One region of the Pseudomonas sp. UM16 genome, then DNA from elsewhere that is predicted to be linked to it. Evidence: predicted binding sites of a transcription regulator. Region 1 holds the regulator's gene; each other region holds the start of a gene.
What was found. The regulator FliA, encoded in region 1, starts transcription of late flagellar genes. The targets are predictions, from matches to a motif close to CTAAAGTTTNNNNNNNNNNNGCCGNTAA.
Positions count from the first base shown of each region.

Region 2: a site for FliA is predicted at 2,734-2,761, ahead of ACQRAX_RS02540 (methyl-accepting chemotaxis protein). Genes of this name have one in related genera too.
Region 3: a site for FliA is predicted at 2,828-2,855, ahead of ACQRAX_RS09815 (methyl-accepting chemotaxis protein). Genes of this name have one in related genera too.
Region 4: a site for FliA is predicted at 2,238-2,265, ahead of motA (flagellar motor stator protein MotA). Genes of this name have one in related genera too.

Region 1 is NZ_JBNPJT010000002.1:271,473-276,549, reverse strand. Features, by position in the region: gene flhA (flagellar biosynthesis protein FlhA) at 1-266, shown strand, start outside; gene flhF (flagellar biosynthesis protein FlhF) at 278-1,588, shown strand; gene fleN (flagellar synthesis regulator FleN) at 1,708-2,541, shown strand; gene fliA (RNA polymerase sigma factor FliA) at 2,538-3,278, shown strand; gene ACQRAX_RS03320 (chemotaxis response regulator CheY) at 3,383-3,757, shown strand; gene ACQRAX_RS03315 (protein phosphatase CheZ) at 3,777-4,565, shown strand; gene ACQRAX_RS03310 (chemotaxis protein CheA) at 4,578-5,077, shown strand, end outside.
Region 2 is NZ_JBNPJT010000002.1:89,446-94,522, reverse strand. Features, by position in the region: gene ACQRAX_RS02560 (dienelactone hydrolase family protein) at 1-58, shown strand, start outside; gene ACQRAX_RS02555 (pirin family protein) at 160-1,020, opposite strand; gene ACQRAX_RS02550 (amidohydrolase family protein) at 1,136-2,140, shown strand; gene ACQRAX_RS02545 (DUF3859 domain-containing protein) at 2,215-2,679, shown strand; gene ACQRAX_RS02540 (methyl-accepting chemotaxis protein) at 2,819-4,444, shown strand; gene fabB (beta-ketoacyl-ACP synthase I) at 4,537-5,077, opposite strand, start outside.
Region 3 is NZ_JBNPJT010000007.1:35,976-41,052, reverse strand. Features, by position in the region: gene acnA (aconitate hydratase AcnA) at 1-2,643, shown strand, start outside; gene ACQRAX_RS09815 (methyl-accepting chemotaxis protein) at 2,886-4,451, shown strand; gene ACQRAX_RS09810 (pseudouridine synthase) at 4,493-5,077, opposite strand, start outside.
Region 4 is NZ_JBNPJT010000014.1:101,162-106,238, forward strand. Features, by position in the region: gene ACQRAX_RS17815 (rhodanese-like domain-containing protein) at 1-619, opposite strand, end outside; gene ACQRAX_RS17820 (HDOD domain-containing protein) at 666-2,201, opposite strand; gene motA (flagellar motor stator protein MotA) at 2,331-3,182, shown strand; gene motB (flagellar motor protein MotB) at 3,186-4,205, shown strand; gene ACQRAX_RS17835 (toll/interleukin-1 receptor domain-containing protein) at 4,269-4,751, opposite strand; gene rsgA (small ribosomal subunit biogenesis GTPase RsgA) at 5,013-5,077, opposite strand, start outside.

The DNA of each region.
Region 1 (5,077 bases):
GTCTGCAAAGGGCCGGGCAAGGTCAGGAAGACGGTGTTCTTCTTGAGCCGAGCATGGCCGAAAAGCTTCAGCGTTCGTTGATCGAGGCCGCCCAGCGTCAAGAGATGCAAGGGCAGCCGGCGATTCTGCTGGTCGCAGGACCGGTGCGGGCAATGCTGTCGCGCTTCGGTCGCCTGGCTGTACCGAATTTGCATGTTTTGGCGTATCAGGAAATACCTGACAACAAGCAAGTTACCATCGTTGCCACAGTAGGCCCCAACGGCTGAGGTAGTGGGTTATGCAAGTTAAGCGTTTTTTCGCCGCCGATATGCGTCAGGCCATGAAGCTGGTTCGAGATGAGCTGGGGGCTGATGCCGCCATCATCGGCAACCGACGGATTGCTGGCGGTGTCGAGCTGACGGCGGCGCTGGACTACAAGCTGTCTGCCCTGGCGCCCCGGGTTCCGAATGTCGAGCTCGAAGATGAATTGCGCAAGACCCAGTCGCGCATCGTCACCGCCCAGGCCGAGCTCAGTAGTCGTAGCGAAAGCGAAGACGGCAACCGTCAGCTGTTTGCCGGTTTGCCACTGACCGCTTCTGAGCCGCTGGTCGAGGCGCACGTCGAAGCCCCCGTCGCTCCCGCACCGGCGGCTGCCGCGCCGGTCGATCCGCGACTGTTCGATGCCATGCGTTCGGAGCTTACCGGGCTGCGCGAACTGCTCGAAGTTCAGCTCGGCTCGTTGGCCTGGAGCCAGTTGCAGGGCAATCAACCGCAGAAGGCCAACCTTTGGCGGCGCCTGCAGCGTATTGGCCTGTCCGGCCCGCTGGCGCATGAACTGCTGGAGCAGATCAGCGGCATCGAAGAGCCGCGTCATGCCTGGCGCATGCTGTTGGCGCACCTGGCACGCAGAATTGATGTGCCGCAAGTCGAACCGATCGAGGAGGGCGGTGTCATTGCTATGGTCGGTCCGGCCGGCATGGGCAAGACCACTACCCTGGCCAAATTGGCGGCGCGTTACGTGCTCAAGTACGGCGCACAGAACCTGGCGTTGGTGAGCATGGACAGTTTCCGTATCGGTGCCCAGGAGCAGCTCAAGACCTTGGGGCGGATCCTCAATGTCTCGGTCACTCATGTAGATCCGGGTCAGTCCCTGGCTCAGGCCCTTGAGCCGTTGCTGCGCAAGCGTGTGGTGTTGATTGATACCGCTGGCTTGCAGGCCAGTGATCCAGCCCTGCGCATGCAACTGGAAACCCTTGCCGGACGTGGTATTGCGTCTAAAAATTATCTGGTACTGGCGACCACCAGCCAGAAACAGGTGCTCACCGCCGCCTATCACAGCTACAAGCGCTGTGGGTTGGCCGGGTGCATCCTGACCAAGCTTGATGAAACGGCCAGTCTCGGAGAAGTCCTGAGCCTGGCCATCAGTCACGAATTGCCTGTGGCCTATCTTACCGATGGGCCGCGCATTCCTGACGATCTGCACCTGCCGCGCCGCCACCAATTGGTCAGTCGCGCGGTCAGTGTGCAGATGCAGGACGAGCCCAGCGAAGAGGCGATGGCCGATATGTTCGCTGATCTCTACCACAGCCCCGGCAAGCGTGTCGGCTGAGGTGATTGTGAAGACGTTGCAAAGTATCTGCATGGATGGACTGCCAGGCATTTTTCAGGTGTTGAAAGCGCAGCCGGTCATGTGGCCTCGGTCTAAGCAAGACAAGGTAATGAACAAACATGGGTAGCATGCATCCCGTACAGGTGATCGCCGTAACTGGCGGCAAAGGTGGCGTCGGCAAGACCAATGTGTCGGTGAACCTGTCATTGGCGTTGGCAGAGCTTGGCCGTCGGGTCATGCTGCTGGACGCCGACCTGGGCCTGGCCAACGTCGACGTATTGCTCGGCCTGACGCCCAAGCGCACCCTGGCTGACGTCATCGAAGGCCGCTGCGAACTTCGTGATGTGCTGCTGCAGGGGCCCGGTGGGGTGCGCATTGTGCCTGCCGCCTCCGGCACGCAGAGCATGGTGCATCTGGCACCCGCGCAGCACGCTGGCCTGATTCAGGCTTTCAGCGAAATTGGCGACAACCTCGACGTCCTGGTGATCGATACCGCTGCGGGTATTGGTGACTCAGTAGTCAGTTTTGTCCGCGCCGCCCAGGAGGTGCTGTTGGTGGTGTGCGATGAGCCCACCTCGATCACCGACGCTTACGCGCTGATCAAACTGCTCAACCGCGATTACGGTATGAACCGCTTCCGGGTCCTGGCCAACATGGCACAGAGCCCTCAAGAGGGGCGCAACCTGTTCGCCAAGTTGACCAAGGTCACAGATCGCTTCCTTGACGTGGCCCTACAATACGTCGGCGCGGTGCCTTACGACGAATGCGTACGCAAGGCGGTGCAGAAGCAGCGAGCGGTCTATGAAGCCTTTCCGCGTTCCAAGTGCGCGCTGGCGTTCAAGGCCATTGCTCAGAAGGTCGATACCTGGCCGTTGCCTGCCAACCCGCGCGGTCATCTGGAGTTTTTTGTCGAGCGCCTGGTGCAACCGACGAGTGCAGGTCCGATGCTATGAACGCCAGCGGTTATCGGATGTACAGCAAGGCTTCGCGCGATGGCCAGTATGAATTGATCGAGCGCTACGCGCCGTTGGTCAAGCGTATTGCCTATCACTTGCTGGCACGATTGCCGGCCAGTGTGCAGGTGGAGGATCTGATCCAGGCCGGCATGATTGGTCTGCTCGAGGTTTCCAACAAGTATGACGCGAGCAAGGGTGCCAGTTTCGAGACCTACGCCGGTATCCGGATCCGCGGGGCAATGCTTGACGAAGTACGCAAAGGAGACTGGGCACCACGCTCGGTTCACCGCAATACCCGCATGGTCAGTGACGCGATTCGGGCAATTGAAGCAAAAACCGGCCGTGACGCTAAAGATCACGAGGTTGCTGCCGAACTCCAATTGAGTCTCGATGATTACTACGGGATTTTGAATGACACCCTGGGCAGCCGCCTGTTCAGTTTCGACGACCTGTTACAGGACGGCGAACATGAAGGCCTGCACGAGGATGGCGCCAGTGCCCAGCTCGAGCCTTCGCGCGACCTGGAAGACGAGCGCTTTCAGGCAGCTTTGGCCGATGCCATTGCCAACTTGCCCGAACGCGAGCGCCTGGTACTGGCGCTGTACTACGACGAAGAGCTGAACCTCAAGGAAATCGGTGAGGTGTTGGGTGTCAGCGAGTCGCGTGTCAGCCAGTTGCACAGCCAGTGCGCGGCGCGTTTGCGCAGCCGCCTGGGAGAATGGCGGGCGCGTTGAACGCAGGTTCAATGCAGTCGTGAAATGTAGTGCCCGAATTGATTGAATGCGCGTTCAGCGCTGAGCGCGTTAAAGACTGCTTGGAGGTCTAATTGAACAAAGACATGAAAATCCTCATCGTCGACGATTTTTCGACGATGCGGCGGATCATCAAGAACTTGCTGCGTGACCTGGGCTTCACCAATACCCAGGAAGCTGACGACGGCAACACCGCGCTGCCAATGCTCGAAAGCGGCCATTTCGACTTTCTCGTCACCGACTGGAACATGCCGGGCATGTCCGGCATCGATCTGTTGCGCAAAGTGCGTGCTGACGAGCGCCTCAAGCACCTGCCGGTGTTGATGGTGACGGCTGAAGCCAAGCGCGAGCAGATCATCGAAGCAGCCCAGGCCGGCGTCAACGGCTATGTGGTCAAGCCGTTCACCGCGCAAGTGCTGAAAGAAAAGATCGAGAAGATCTTCGAGCGCGTCAATAGCTAAGACACGCCACGGGGGCGCTATGGAGCAAACACATTCATCGTTGGACGGCTTCGAGTCGACACTGAAGAAGCATGCCCACGAACTGGTCGACAGTCTCGAGCGGGGCAAATTTGGCGACGCGGTGCAATTGATCCATCAGCTAAACCAGACCCGTGACCGTGGCCTGTACCAGGAAGTGGGTAAGCTCACGCGTGAGCTGCACAGTGCGATCGTCAGTTTTCAGATCGATCCGCAAATGCCTCAGGCCGAAGAGGTTTCACAGATCACTGACGCCACCGAACGCCTGTCCTATGTGGTCAAGCTGACGGAAGGGGCGGCCAACCGGACCATGGATCTGGTTGAAGCCAGCACGCCAGTGCTCAATGAGCTGAGTGACGAAGCTCAGGCATTGAGTGTCGACTGGCAGCGCTTCATGCGCCGCGAAGTGGCGGCGCCGGAGTTTCGTGAACTGGCCAAACGCGTCGACAGTTTTCTCACGCGCAGCGAGGAGGGCAACCGCAAGGTCGCCGGCCACCTCAATGATATTTTGCTGGCTCAGGACTATCAGGACCTGACCGGTCAGGTGATCAAACGTGTAACCGCACTGGTCACCGAAGTAGAAAGCAATCTGCTCAAGCTTGTGCTGATGGCCAGTCAGGTCGATCGTTTTGCCGGTATCGAACATGACCACCAACAGCTGCGCGCTGAAAAAGATCAAGAAAAACATCCAACTCGGGGTGAAGGTCCGCAGATTCATGCCGATAAGCGTGAAGACGTTGTGTCCGGTCAGGACGATGTCGACGATCTGCTGTCCAGTCTGGGTTTTTAGGGAGCACGTTTAATGAGCTTCGGCGCCGATGAAGAAATCCTTCAGGATTTTCTGGTAGAAGCCGGCGAGATTCTTGAGCAACTGTCCGAGCAACTGGTCGAGCTGGAAAGCCGTCCGGATGATGCCGATCTGCTCAATGCGATCTTTCGCGGTTTTCACACTGTAAAAGGGGGCGCCGGCTTCCTCCAGCTCAACGAGCTGGTGGAGTGCTGCCACATCGCCGAAAACGTCTTCGACATCCTGCGCAAGGGTGAGCGGCGCGTTGATGCCGAACTGATGGACGTGGTCCTGGAAGCGCTGGACACGGTCAACAGCATGTTTGGCCAGGTGCGCGAACGCAGTGACATCACCCCAGCCACGCCTGAGCTGCTGGCAGCCTTGGCGCGCCTGGCTGAGCCTGCGGCGGCGGTGCAGGCCCCCGCGCCTGAGCCGGCTCCGGAACCGGCGCCCGAGGCAGACATTACCGACACCGAATTCGAGCAGTTGCTTGACTCGCTCAATGCGGTCAAGGC
Region 2 (5,077 bases), 180 kb from region 1:
TTCCAAGCGAGCCTTCCGAGCGATGTTCAACTTACTCGATGAAGTGTTCAAAGCTTGAGAATAGGTGGGCTGCCTAGCAGCCCATCGTCGGCAATGCCGCCCCCACTGGAAGCGAGGCAGGACCTGTAGGCGCTGGCGTTGCCAGCGCTCGAAAAAGTTTCAAGGCAACTCGATCCGCTCAATTTCCCCTGGCACCGTCGGCCAATCACCCGCCGCCCAGCGTGCCCGCGCCTGATCGATCAGTACCGGATCACTGGCAACGAAATTCCAGTTCATCCGCCGCGGCCCGTCCAGTGGCGCTCCGCCGAACAGCACCAGTCGGCACTCGCGGTCAGCAAACAAACTCATTTCCTCGCCTTCGGGCAGCACGACCAGGCTATGCGGCTCGACCGCTTGATCGTTCAGGCTCACTTCACCCTCCAGCACATACAGTGCCCGCTCGGGGTGCTCGTTGGGGAGGATTAGCGTAGTCGCCGCCTGCATCTGCACCAAGGCATAGAGTGTTGGTGACAACACCGGCACCGGCGACCGCAGGCAAAAGCCATCACCGGCAATCATGCGGATGCTCACCCCCAAGCTATCGCTGACTGGCAAGCTGGCAGCCGGGTGATGACTGTAGTAACTGTCACCTTGTTCGGCGTCTTTGGGTGACGCCAGCCATACCTGTAAACCATGCAGGCGCGAGCCCTTGACGAGTAAATCCTCTGGGGTCCTTTCGACATGGGCAACCCCACGGCCAGCGGTCATCCAACTGACCTCTCCAGCTTTGACGCGCTGATCGGAGCCAAGGCTGTCTTTATGAAGCAGCTCGCCTTCGAACAGGTAGGTGAGGGTGGACAGGCCGATATGCGGGTGCTGGCGGATATTCACGCCTTTGCCAGCGACGTAGTCGGTTTCGAGCATGTGATCGAAGAACACGAAGGGGCCGACACTGCGACATTGTGCCGAAGGCAGCGGGCGCAGGATCGGTTGGCCCTCGACGGATTCTGCGCGAGGGCGGATGACCAGGGGATTGCTCACGGTGGGCTCCAGGCCGGGGATGATGGCTTTGAGCATAACCTGTTACAGATAAGGGCTGAACTGCGTTGCGCCCTGATCGGTCTACCCTGACTGAATCGCCAGAAAGGAACGCACAATGTTTGCCAGAAGTCTGGGCTGGATCCTCTTGCTGGGCTTGGCCCTGCCAAGCGTACAAGCACGGGAGTACCGCTACAGCGATGCTCATTTGCACTATGTGGATTTCTTTCAGGAGAGCGAGGGCATGGACGCGCTGCTCAAGGCGATGGACCAGGCACGTATCGATCAGTCGATGATCTCGGGTGTGGCGGTGGCGAAAAAATGGCATGAAGACGAACCCAAGCGTCCACGCTACTACGCTGGTGACGATGCGGATGCCTATTGGTACAGCGCCACCGATATCTATATCGCCGCAGCGCTGGAAAAACTTGAACCCAAACAGCGCCGCCGTTTTCACCCGTTTCTGACCGGCTTCAATCCGGTAGACAAAAATGCGGTGGCCCATATCGAGCGGATGCTCGAGCTCAATCCGGGGTTATGGCAGGGAATTGGTGAGGTCTTCACCCGCCATGACGACTTGACCGCACTGACCAGTGGCGACATCCCGCGCGCCAACAACGAGGCGATGACGCGTATTTACCACTTGGCGGCCGAGCAGGACTTGCCGGTGCTGATCCATTCCAACATTACCTCCAAGCGTGAGCGCAATCCACTGTATCTGGGGGAAATTGAAGAGCCGTTGCGCAACCATCCGCACACTCGTTTCATCTGGGCGCATGCCGGAACCAGCGTGGAAATTCATCGGCATCAGACGCAGCTGGATTTTCTGCTGCCGACGCTGTCTCGGATGCTTGAGGCGTACCCCAATCTGTACATCGACTTGTCCTGGAGCGTCTTGCAGCCTTACCTGCTGGACGAGCGCGGTGAGCCCAGGAGTGAGTGGGTCGAACTGGTCAAACGCTTCCCAGAGCGCTTTATGCTCGGTTCTGACGTGGTCGGACGCTTCGGTAGCCTGGGAGAACAACTGCACAGCTTCGATCCGTTCCTCGATGCCTTGCCAGCGGATGTGGCACAGAAGGTTGCCCAGGATAACTTTCTCGCGGTGCTGCCCAAGCAACGTTAAGCAGTTCTCCAGTTGTCATCAGCCTGTCATGCCAGCGTCATAGCCTGCCGCCATCAATCCAGATGGAGTGCACCATGTTTTTCAGTCGTTTCAGCGCTGTGTGCGGGCTTGTGCTGGTCAGTGGCCTGGCCAGTGCCGAGGTTCAGGTCACAGGACCGATCGAGTACGGGTTGTTTGAAACCCGCCACCAGAACTTCCAGCCTGGCGAGCGGGTGCTGACCCAGAGCAATCAGAGCATCCAGCACACCGACGAGATTCCGGCGCGCCTGGGCAGCAAGTTTGGCATGCGTTACCGACTGGAGGGCAAGGTTGCCGAAGACACGCCACTGACCCTGTTGTACCTCACCCCAGGGGTGCGCACGCCCGACGGCAAGCGCCACGATAAGTTTGAAGTGGTGCAGAAACTGGTGCCGGGCGCGGCACAGGATGTCATGGCCTTTGAGTTCACCGAAAATCATGAAGTGGTGCCAGGCCAATGGCATTTCATGGTTTTCCAGGGTGATCGCCTGTTGGCGGAGCAGCGCTTTACCGTGCGCTGACTCAGTACGTGCCTGCTGCCGATGGGGGCAGGCGTTTTGATATCACGCTTTCATCTAACGCATTTTTTCCGCGAGCCGATATCTTCTAGGAGAAGGGACTGCTGCATCGTTGTGCAGCGCTTTTGGAAGGAGCCGGAAGATGAGCTTGAGAAATATCAATATCGCCCCGAGGGCGGCGTTGGGTTTTGGCCTGGTGGCGTTGCTGGTGTTTGCCCTGGGTGTGTTTGCGCTGATGCAGATGACCAGCATGCGCCAACAGTCCGAGCAGGTCGACAGTAACTGGTTGCCCAGTGTCGTTGCGGTGGGGCAGATGACCCAGGACACCATGCGTATTCGCGCCTTGACCCTGCGCATGCTGATCAATCGCGACCCGCAATCGCTGCAGCAGAACAAAGCGCGCATCGAAGAGATAAAGGTCGGGCTGGGCAAGGCGCAGCAACAGTACCAGGCACTGATTGTCCTGCCTGAAGAGCAGGCGCTGTTCGATCGCTACTTGAAGATTGAACAGCAGTACCTGGGGTTGCAGGCCCAGGTTAGCCAACTGTCGCAGCAGGACCAGGTCGAGGCGGCAGTTGCCGTGGTCAATGGTGAGATGAACCAATTGGCCGACCAGCTTGCCGCCACCCTAAACGAGTTGATCGCGCTTAATAACCACCACGCCAACAACGCTACCGATCTTGCCGAAGCGGTGTATCAACGCGCCCGGGTCTGGGTGGTGTGTCTGTTGCTGGCCGCCCTGGTGATGACGGTGATTCTGGCGCTGACCCTGACCCGCAGTATCGTCCGCCCCTTGGCCCAGTCGCTGCAGGTAGCCGAAGTGGTGGCCACCGGCGACCTGACCCCGCAGATTGCGGTGCAGGGCAAGGATGAGCCGGCACGCCTGCTGGCGGCCCTCAAGCAGATGCAGCAGAGCCTGCGCGAGACGATCGGGCGGATTTCTGATTCGTCGAATCAGCTGGCCTCGGCCTCCGAGGAGCTCAGCGCAGTGACTGAAGATGCTACGCGTGGTCTGATGCAGCAAAGCCAGGAGATCGAGCAGGCGGCAACTGCGGTCAATCAGATGACCACCGCAGTGGAGGAGGTGGCGAGCAATGCGGTGGCCACTTCCGAAGCGTCCCGTGAATCAGACCGGATTGCCCGTCAGGGCCGTGAACAGGTGCGCTTGACCGTGGTCTCGATTGAGTCACTGGCGGCCGGGGTGGCGTCCAATGCTGAGGAAGTCGGGCAATTGGCGCAACAGGTGCATGGCATTACCAAAGTACTGGATGTGATCGGCTCGATTGCCGAGCAGACCAACCTGCTGGCCCTCAATGCTGCGATTGAAGCGGCCAGGGCAGGAGATGCCGGACGCGGCTTTGCTGTCGTCGCCGATGAGGTGCGGGCGCTGGCGCATCGCACCCAGCAGTCGACGCGGGAAATCGAGCAGATGATCAATGCCATCCAGCAGGGTACCGATCGGGCAGTGGAGGGTATGCAACAGAGCAACGAACGTGCCCGCAGTACCCTGGATGGGGCGCATGCGGCGGGGGCAGCGCTGGAGGAAATTGCCACGGCTATCAGCCTGATCAATGAACGCAATCTGGTGATTGCCAGTGCGTCCGAGCAGCAGGCGCAGGTGGCGCGAGAAGTGGACCGTAACCTGACCAATATTCGTGACCTGGCACTGCAGACATCGGCGGGGGCCAACCAGACCAATGCCGCGAGTCAAGCGTTGTCGCAGTTGGCGATTGACCTGAATGGCCTGGTAGGCAGGTTCTCGGTGTAGCTGTGTGGCCTGCTGTAGTCGCAGCCTGACGGCAGGTACACACAAAAACGCCCCGAACCAGTCGGGGCGTTTTCGCTGTAAGAGACTAGCCCTTACTTGCCTTCCCAGCGCTTGAGCACCAGGGTGGCGTTGGTGCCACCGAAACCGAAGCTGTTGCTCATCACGGTGTCGATCTTGGCGTTTTCCTGGGTCTTGGTCAGGATTGGCATATCGGCAACGGCGGGGTCCAGCTCGTCGATGTTGGCGGAGCCGGCAATGAAGTTGCCTTCCATCATCAGCATGCAGTAGATCGCTTCGTGAACGCCGGCAGCGCCCAACGAGTGACCGGACAGGCTCTTGGTCGAGCTGATGGCTGGCGCCTTGTCACCGAACACTTCACGAACGCCCTTGATTTCGGCAACGTCGCCCACTGGGGTCGAGGTGCCGTGGGTGTTCAGGTAGTCGATCGGTGCGTCAACGGTAGACATGGCCATCTGCATGCAGCGGATGGCGCCTTCGCCGCTTGGCGCGACCATATCGTAGCCATCGGAAGTAGCACCGTAGCCAACGATCTCGGCGTAGATTTTCGCGCCACGGGCCAGAGCGTGTTCCAGCTCTTCCACCACGACCATGCCGCCGCCACCGGCGATGACA
Region 3 (5,077 bases), on a different contig from region 1:
GACCTGCAGCGTCTACCGATGTCGCTGAAGGTACTGCTGGAAAACCTGCTGCGCTGGGAAGACAACAAGACCGTCACCGGCGATGACCTCAGCGCCCTGGCCGACTGGCTCAAGGCGCGCCGCTCCGACCGTGAAATCCAATACCGCCCGGCGCGGGTGCTGATGCAGGACTTCACCGGGGTACCGGCAGTGGTTGACCTGGCGGCCATGCGCGCCGCCATGGCCAAGGCCGGCGGCGATCCACAGCGAATCAACCCGCTGTCACCGGTGGACCTGGTCATCGACCACTCGGTGATGGTCGACCGCTACGCCAGCCAGACAGCGTTCGCCCAGAACGTCGACATCGAGATGCAGCGCAACGGCGAACGTTACGCCTTCCTACGCTGGGGCCAGAATGCCTTCGATAACTTCAGCGTCGTACCACCGGGTACCGGCATCTGCCATCAGGTCAACCTGGAGTACCTGGGCCGTACGGTCTGGACCCGCGAAGAAGACGGGCGCACTTATGCGTTCCCCGACACCTTGGTTGGCACCGACTCACATACCACCATGATCAACGGCCTCGGCGTTCTCGGCTGGGGTGTGGGCGGTATCGAAGCGGAAGCAGCCATGCTTGGCCAGCCTGTGTCGATGCTGATCCCGGAGGTTGTCGGCTTCAAACTCACCGGCAAGCTGCGCGAAGGCATCACCGCCACCGACCTGGTGCTGACCGTTACGCAGATGCTGCGCAAGAAAGGCGTGGTCGGTAAATTCGTCGAATTCTACGGCGACGGCCTGGCCGACCTGCCCTTGGCCGACCGGGCAACCATCGCCAACATGGCCCCTGAATATGGCGCCACCTGCGGCTTTTTCCCCGTCGACCAGGTGACCCTGGATTACCTGCGCTTATCCGGTCGCCCCGAACAGACGGTGCAATTGGTCGAGGCCTACTGCAAGGAACAAGGCCTGTGGCGCCTGCCTGGCCAGGAGCCGGTGTTCACCGACACCCTGGCCCTGGACATGCACGAGGTCGAAGCCAGCCTCGCCGGGCCCAAGCGCCCCCAGGACCGGGTCGCCCTGTCGCAGGTCAGCCAGGCTTTTGACAGCTTCCTCGGTTTGCAGCTGCGCGTCTCGACCAAGGATGTCGGCCGTCTGGAAAGTGAAGGCGGTGGTGGTGTCGCTGTGGGCAATGCCGACCAGGCTGGCGAGGTCAGCTATGAACATGAAGGCCAACAGCATGTGTTACGCGATGGCGCGGTGGTGATCGCGGCCATTACCTCCTGCACCAACACCTCAAACCCCAGCGTGATGATGGCGGCCGGGCTGGTGGCGAAGAAAGCGGTCGAAAAAGGCCTGCAGCGTAAACCCTGGGTCAAGAGTTCACTGGCACCAGGCTCCAAGGTAGTGACGGACTACTACAAAGCGGCGGGCCTGACCCCCTACCTCGACGCCCTCGGCTTCGATCTGGTCGGCTACGGCTGCACCACCTGCATTGGCAACTCCGGGCCACTGGATGAGGTGATCGAGAAGGCCATTACCGGCGCCGACTTGACCGTAGCCTCGGTGCTCTCGGGCAACCGCAACTTCGAAGGTCGAGTACACCCTCTGGTGAAAACCAACTGGCTGGCCTCTCCGCCTCTGGTAGTGGCGTATGCCCTGGCCGGCAGTGTACGCCTGGACCTGAGTAGCGAACCGCTGGGCATCGGCAACGACGGCAATCCGGTGTACCTGCGTGACATCTGGCCAAGTCAGCAAGAAATTGCTGCGGCCGTTGCCAGTGTCGACACTGCGATGTTCCACAAGGAATACGCCGAAGTCTTCGCCGGTGATGCCCAATGGCAAGCAATCGAAGTGCCGCAGGCGGCCACCTATGTCTGGCAGGAGGACTCCACTTATATCCAGCACCCGCCATTCTTCGATGACATCACCGGCCCGCTACCGGTCATCAACGACATTCACGGCGCCCGGATACTGGCCCTGCTTGGCGACTCGGTGACCACCGACCACATCTCGCCTGCCGGCAACATCAAGGCCGACAGCCCGGCCGGGCGCTACCTGCGCGATAAGGGTGTGGAGCCACGCGACTTCAACTCGTACGGCTCGCGGCGCGGCAACCATGAAGTGATGATGCGCGGCACGTTCGCCAATATCCGCATCCGCAACGAAATGCTTGGCGGCGAGGAAGGAGGAAACACCCTCTACATCCCCACTGGCGAGAAGCTGGCGATCTACGATGCCGCCATGCGTTATCAGGCCGACGGTACACCGCTGGTGGTGATTGCTGGCCAGGAGTACGGCACCGGTTCCAGCCGCGACTGGGCAGCCAAAGGCACCAACTTGTTGGGCGTCAAGGCGGTGCTGGCGGAAAGTTTCGAGCGTATCCACCGCTCCAACCTGGTGGGCATGGGCGTGTTGCCGCTGCAGTTCAGTGCCGGGCAAACGCGCAAAACCCTCGCTCTCGACGGTAGCGAACACATCGATATCCTTGGCTTGAGCAACGCCAGAATCCAGCCGCACATGCACCTGACCCTGAAGATCAGCCGCCAGGACGGTCGTCAGGAACAGATCGAAGTGCTGTGCCGGATCGATACCCTCAATGAGGTGGAGTACTTCAAGTCAGGCGGCATTCTTCATTACGTGTTGCGACAATTGATCGCCTCCTGAAGTCACGGCCCGGCCTTTATGGCCGGGCCCACTACCATCGAGGTGAGGATGGACAGGCGGTCACTTGCTGACTTCTTTGTCAAAAATCTGAAATATAGCAGCTAAAGTTGCTAACTTTGCGTGAATGCCATAGCGCAGCCCAGCGCTTGGATCCTTGCGGCAGATCAAGCCGCGTAAATATTCATTCAACAAACCCCTCACGTTGCCGATAACCCTCGAAAGCCTTGCGGATTGAACAGCTAATGCGTAACAACCAGCCGATTACCCAGCGCGAACGGACTTTCCCTGCTCAACAACGCTTGATCTCGACCACCGATACCAAGGGTGTCATCACCTATTGCAACGATGCATTCGTCGAGATCAGCGGCTTCTCCCGCGAGGAGCTGATGCGCGCACCGCACAACCTGGTGCGCCATCCCGATGTGCCGCCGGCAGTGTTCGCGCACATGTGGGGCACGCTCAAGCAAGGCTTGCCATGGATGGGTATCGTCAAGAACCGTTGCAAGAGCGGCGACCACTATTGGGTCAACGCCTACGTTACCCCGGTGTTCGAAAACAATCAGGTGGTCGGCTTTGAATCGGTACGGGTCAAGCCTACGGCCGAGCAGGTACGCCGGGCCGAAGCCCTGTACCAGCGCATCAATCAAGGCCGGCCAGCAATTCCACGCCGCGACAAGTGGTTGCCTGTGGTGCAGGACTGGCTGCCCTTCATTCTGGTCAGCCAGGTCGGCTTCCTGATCGGTAACTGGCTTGGTCATTCCTGGGGCTTTGCCCTGGCCGCCGGCCTGTCGGTGCCACTGGGCCTGCTCGGCCTGAGCTGGCAGCAACGTGGCCTCAAGCGCCTGCTACGTCTGGCTGAGCAGTCCACCTCGGATCCGCTGATCGCACAGATGTACACTGACAGCCGCGGCGTTCAGGCCCGCCTGGAGATGGCCATGCTCAGCCAGGATGCGCGCATGAAGACCTGCCTGACTCGCTTACAGGACACGGCTGAACACCTCAATGAACAGGCCCGGCAGTCCGACACGCTGGCCCATAAAAGCTCCTCTGGCCTCGAGCGCCAGCGCGTCGAAACGGAACAGGTCGCTACTGCGGTCAACCAGATGGCGGCCACTACCCAGGAAGTTGCCAACCACGTCCAGCGCACCGCCGACGCCACTCAGGAAGCCAACCGCCTGACCAGCCGCGGCCGCGACATCGCCGGCGAAACCCGCGACGCCATTCAGCGCCTGTCAGCGGCGGTCGGCGAGACCGGTCTGACCGTGACCCAACTGGCGCGCGACAGTGATGAAATCGGCGGCGTGGTCGATGTCATCAAAGGCATTGCTGACCAGACCAACCTGCTCGCACTCAACGCCGCTATTGAAGCCGCACGGGCGGGTGAGATGGGCCGTGGATTTGCAGTGGTCGCCGACGAAGTTCGTCAACTGGCCCAACGCACCAGCGAATCGACCGGGCAGATCCACAGCCTGATCGCCAAACTGCAGCAGACCGCCAGCAATGCTGTGCAAACCATGGAGTCGGGCCATCGCCAGGCCGAAGAAGGTGTCGCACGGGTGATGGAAGCCGACCAGGCCCTGGTCGGCATTAGCGAAGCAGTGGCCAATATCACCGACATGGCTACCCAGATCGCCGCGGCCACTGAAGAGCAGACCGCTGTGGCGGATGAGATCAGCCGCAACATCAGCACCATCGCTGAACTGGCTGACCAGACCTCGGAACAGGCTCAGCATTCGGCGCAGCTCAGCGAAGAGCTGACCCGCACGGCCACCACCCAGTACTCGCTGGTCGAACGTTTCAACCGCTAAAAAAATCGGCGCACCCGATCAGGGGTGCGCCGGTTCCCGCCTTACCAGTCGAGCGTCAGCCGGCTTTCAAAAAAGCGTTCCTCGCCGTTCAGCGGATCCTTGAAGCGTAAACGCTGGGCCAACAACTTCAGCGGCTTGCTGTAGTCGTCCTGCTCCTGCAAAATCTCGGGATAAAACGGGTCGTTACAAATACTCGCGCCGAGCGCTGTCATGTGCACGCGTAACTGGTGGGTCTTGCCGGTAATCGGCGACAAACCGTAACGCCACAACTGGCCATTTTTCTCCAACACTTGGGCCAGCGTCTCACTGTTGGGCTGCCCTTCGACTTCCTGCATGCGGAAGAACGGCTCGCCACTGACCATCCGGCTCTTATGCACCAACGGGAACTGCAACCGCGGCAAGGCCGGAGCTATGGCTTGGTAGTGCTTGTCGATCTGGCGATTGGGAAACAGTGATTGATAGGCCGAGCGGCTGTGGGGATTGGCGGAAAACAACACCAACCCAGCCGTGTGCCGATCAATGCGGTGCAACGGCACCAGGTGGGGGTTATTCAGACGCCGAATCAGCCGCCGCAACAGCGTATGCTCGACATACTCGCCAGTCGGCGTGACGGGCAGAAAGTGCGG
Region 4 (5,077 bases), on a different contig from region 1:
TGCGGATGCGCAGGGCATTGTTCATGTCCATGCCTGCAGTCCACTCGAAATTGACGGCACCGGGGATGTGCCCAGCTTTGGCGGCCAGGACCTTTTCACCACGGTATTCACCTGGGCTGCGTGCATCCCAGATGGCCAGATCGGCGGCACCGAGACGGCTTTGCAGGTATTCGCGGGTGGCGGTGGGCTCTTCGTGCAGGGTCAGGCTGACCGTGCCGCTGGCTTTGGCCGGGACTTCAGTGCTGAGGGTGCTCGCCGGCCAGGCCTGGGCGCCGCCGTTGAGGTAGTGGTAGCGGGAGTGGCCGATCACATCCAGCAACCAGATGAAGCGCCCGGCCCAGCCGCCGCCTTCGTCGTCATAGACCACGTAGACCGCACTGGCATTGTGGCCGAGTTCGGCAAACAGTTTTTCCAGATCGGCTTTGGCCGGTAGCAGGCCCGGGGCAGGGGGGTGGCCCAGCTGAGTACGCTTGGGATCGACAAAGCGAGCCCCTGGTATATGCCCACTGTCATAGCGGTTGACGCTGGTCAGGTCCACCAGGATCAACTCAGGTACATCAAGCCGGGCTTGCAGGTCAGCCGGCTCGATTACCAGGGGCAAGCCAGAAAAGTCAGTCATCCAGAGTCTCCAGGGCGGAACAGAGGGGGCGATTGTAGCGCATGGGTCAGGCACTGCGGTTGCTGAAGGCGGTCAGGGCGCGTTCGATACATTGCGCAGTTTTACCAAAGGCCTGCACGCTGATGTCGGCCAGTGGTTTGCCACCCTGGTCGGCGATCAGCAGCATCACCACACGACCATTGCTCGACAGTGAGCGCAGCAGCAGGTGTTCGCTGCGAAACAAAGCGTGCAGGTGGGCCGGCAACAGCGCGGCAAACTGCTTGTGATTGTCTGGCGTCAGTCGTAGCTGCGCAGCGCTGCTCATCAGGCGCTGCAACAACTTGCTCTGCTCGATTGGCAGCACCAGAGTAGCCGCTTCTGTCGGCAATCCGGCAATCTGATGAACGCGCAGTTGGGTCAGGGTCTTGTCGCTCATCAGCAACATCAGGCGCTGCATACCACAGGCTACCAGTGCATCGCGGGCCAGGGTCGTCAGGTGGATGGCGTTGCTGAACGGGCTTGGCTCGACCAGCAACTCGGCGCAGAGTTTGCGCCAAGCTCCCAAGGCCTGGGCCGAAGGCGGCGGCGGGGCGATCTGGCCCTTGTGCGGGCGTCGTTGGTGCCAGGGCCAAAGCAGCGCTTCGGCTGGGTGAAAAAGACCAGGGTTGGCATGCTGGCGGGCGCTGCTCACCGCTTGTTGGTGCGTCAGTTGCTGTACGTCATCCAGTGAAGTTTGCAGGTACAGGCTGGTGAGCAGCTGCCAGCGCCGTACATGAGGGTTGGTCCAACCGACGTGTGCTGCCAGGGCCAGACCGTTGGCCAGCAGCACGGTGTTGGCTGGTTGATTGAACCAGCGGCGTACGTTTGGCTGTTCGTCCAGGCGCTGCTGTTGGTGCAGGCTGTTCGGATCACGGGCGATAAGTAATGCCTTGGCCAGCAAGCGGCGCTCATCCTGCAGCAATTGATAGCCATGGCTGACCCATGCTGGCAGGCGCCAGTGCTCGGCGAGGGCTTTGCACAGGCTGAGTATCCGCACGCCAAACAACTCCACTTCCACCCGCGCTGCCGCTTCGCCCTTGTGCACAACCCGTAGCTCCCAGTCCTCGAGCAGCTTCGGAAAGGTCAGGGCCAGTGGCCACAACGGCGACAGAAACAACAGGCTGCCCCAGTGGATTTCCTGCCAGAGCCGCGCCAGGCGGCTGGCGAACAAACCATTAGCCTGTTGGCTCGCATGCTGACTGACCAACTGCAGTTGGCGCAAGGTCGGGGCAATCTCGTCCTCAGCCAGCGCCGGCAGCCGCTCGAGCAATTTTGTGGTGCGCGCCAGGCCCAGACGATTGAGGGCGGTCTCCAGGCTTTCCGCCGGTTCGCCAAGGCTGCTGCTGGTGTGATGATTGGCCTCGCGCATCACGCTGAGCACCAGGGCAGGGCTGTCCTGCATCAACTCAGCGATGTCGCGCAATGAGCGGCGGCTGTCGGCGATCGCCGCTTTTACCTGCTCGTAACTGGCCAGAGGAACCGGTAGTCGAACGCTGTCGAGCAGCTTGACCCAGGCATCGAGTGTTTTAGGTGTTGGTTCTGGCACGATGGTTTCAATAGGCATGCTGGAGGGGCCGAACTGGCTTTTCGCCTTGACTGACTATAGTCTGGCGCAGATCTGCCGATAAGTAGAAGAAGAGTTTTATTAACTTCCGCTCACGACCCTGACCACGACAGTAAGTGCTTTCTATCTATGGCTAAAATTATCGGCATCATCGTCGTATTCGCGAGTGTGCTCGGCGGATATGTTCTATCCCACGGTAAAATTGCGGCACTGATTCAGCCCTTCGAGGTGCTGATCATCGGTGGCGCGGCCTTTGGTGCGTTCCTCCAGGCGAACCCTGGTTACATGACCATGCATGTAATCAAAAAGTCGCTGAAGATGTTTGGTACGCGCTTTACCCACACCTTCTATATCGAGGTGCTTGGGCTGGTCTACGAGATTCTCAACAAGAGCCGGCGCGAAGGCATGATGGCGATCGAAGCCGATATCGAAGACGCCGCTTCCAGTCCGATTTTTGCCAAGTACCCTGCGGTGTTGGGGGATGAGCGCATGACCGCGTTCATTTGCGATTACCTGCGCATCATGTCCACCGGCAATATGGCGCCGCATGAGCTTGAAGGCCTGTTCGACATGGAACTGCTGAGCATGAAAGAAGAGCTCGAGCACCCGTCCCACGCCGTGACCGGCATTGCCGACGGCATGCCAGGCTTCGGTATTGTCGCGGCAGTACTGGGCATTGTGGTGACCATGGCCTCTTTGGGCGACGGTGACCAGAAGTCCATCGGTCTGCATGTCGGTGCGGCGCTGGTCGGTACCTTCTTCGGTATTCTCGCCGCTTACGGCTTCTTCGGCCCGCTGGCCACGGCCCTACGTCAGGACGCCCGGGAAGAACTCAACGTCTATGAAGCCATCAAGGCTTCGCTGGTGGCCTCGGCTTCCGGCATGCCGCCGTCGCTGGCCGTGGAATTCGGGCGCAAGGTGCTGTTCCCGGCCCACCGTCCGAGCTTTGCCGAGCTGGAACAAGCAGTTCGCGGTCGCTGAGTCATGGAAAACAACCAGCCCATAATCATCAAACGCGTCAAGCGCTTTGGCGACGGTCACCACGGTGGCGCCTGGAAGATCGCCTTCGCTGACTTTGCCACGGCAATGATGGCGTTCTTCCTGGTGCTCTGGCTGCTGTCTACCGCGACACCGGAACAGAAGATCGCCATTGCAGGCTACTTCAAAGACCCGATCGGTTTTTCCGAAAGCGGCACGCCCTACGTTATCGACCTCGGTGGTTCGCCCCAGCTCGCTCCGGAAAAGACCATCAACCCAGAAGAGAAGTCCGAGCCAACCCCGGATAGCAGTATTCAGCTGGGGCAGGACAAAGTTGAAAGCATGGCTGAGCAGGTTGAGCGTGAGCGTCTGGAGCTGTTGTTGCAGGAGCTGCAGAACAAGGTCGAAGAAAACCCTGAACTGCAGAAATTCAAGGATCAGATCCTCTTCGAAATTACCCAGGATGGCCTGCGTATCCAGATCATGGATGCTGAGAACCGACCCATGTTTGACCTCGGCAGCGCTCGCTTGCAGCCGTATTTCGAAGATATCCTGCTGGCCATGGCCGACACCATAAAAGCAGTGCCGAACAAAATCAGTATCAGTGGTCATACCGATGCCAAGCCGTATGCCGGCAGCGGTGACTTTGGCAACTGGGAACTGTCGGCCAACCGTGCCAACGCAGCGCGCCGTGCCCTGGTCGCGGGTGGTTATCCGGATGCGCAAGTGGCACGGGTGGTAGGCTATGCCTCGTCTTCGCTGTTCGACCGGGCCAACCCGCTCAATCCGGTAAACCGGCGTATCGACATTATTGTCCTGACCAAAAAAGCCCAGCGCACCCTGGAAGGTGAGCAGCCCCAGCCTGCCGCGCCAGAGGAGGCAGCGCCTGGTGCTCAAGTGCCGGCGCCTGCACCGGCAGCGGCAGCGCCAGCGCCCGAACCGGAGCCGATGCAGCCTCGCGAGCTACGCCAGAAGCTGAACATCTTCGAGGACGGCGTGTTGAAGATGGATGAGAGCAAGGAGTAATCCTGTGCTGTGATCACAACGCCCGTGTGCAGCGATGCTCACGGGCGTTGTGCTTTCGGGGGCTCAGAAGCCGCGGCGAATCTTGGCCTTCAAGTCGGCATGGAAGAAGTCGGCGTTGACGCGGTTGGTGGCATCCGCGTTAGCACCTTCTTTATCGATCGAGCGCTTGAAGGTCTGTTCATCGTGGTAGGCAAGCACGAACAAATCAATGTGTTCGCGTAAACGCATTATCGGCCACTTCTCCAAGTACTCGGGTAATACGCTGTCTGTGCATTGGAACAGGGCGATGCGTCGATTGCTGAGCGTGGCGGCGCCCAATTGGAACGGTACCCACCACGTGTCGGCATTTTCCTGAGAGAGGACGGCAATCAAGTGCGTGCAGCCGCTGACGTTACGACACACCAGGCCGGTCAGGTCGTCGGTGGTCTGTCCGGTGCTGCCGTCGAACACGTCCAGGTGGGTATCGATGCCTTCAAGTTTCAGGCGCTCGTTGATGATGAAGGCATCCAGGCGTTCCTGGTGGCGATAGCTGATAACCACAGGCATCAGGCGGGCCCTCCTGGTACGTAGGTAGAGCAATTGATACGTAAGGATCGGATTGTCATTGTTGATTCCTTTCATACTCACGGCATGGAGAGGGTTCGCTGGGTTAGGGCGAACCTGAAAGGCGACAATCAATCAAAGCTGTTATCGCAGCAAGGGACCACTCGCGATAAAGAAGGCCCCTACAACGATTGGTAAATTTTCCTGCAGATCCGTCCTACAAGGCGGGGGTAATGAGGCTCGTTGCGAGCCTCACGCCGCAGGTCAGTAGCTGTCTTGAGGCAGGCTGGCGATAATCGAGCGGTAGCTGTTCATCCGCTGCTGCTGGA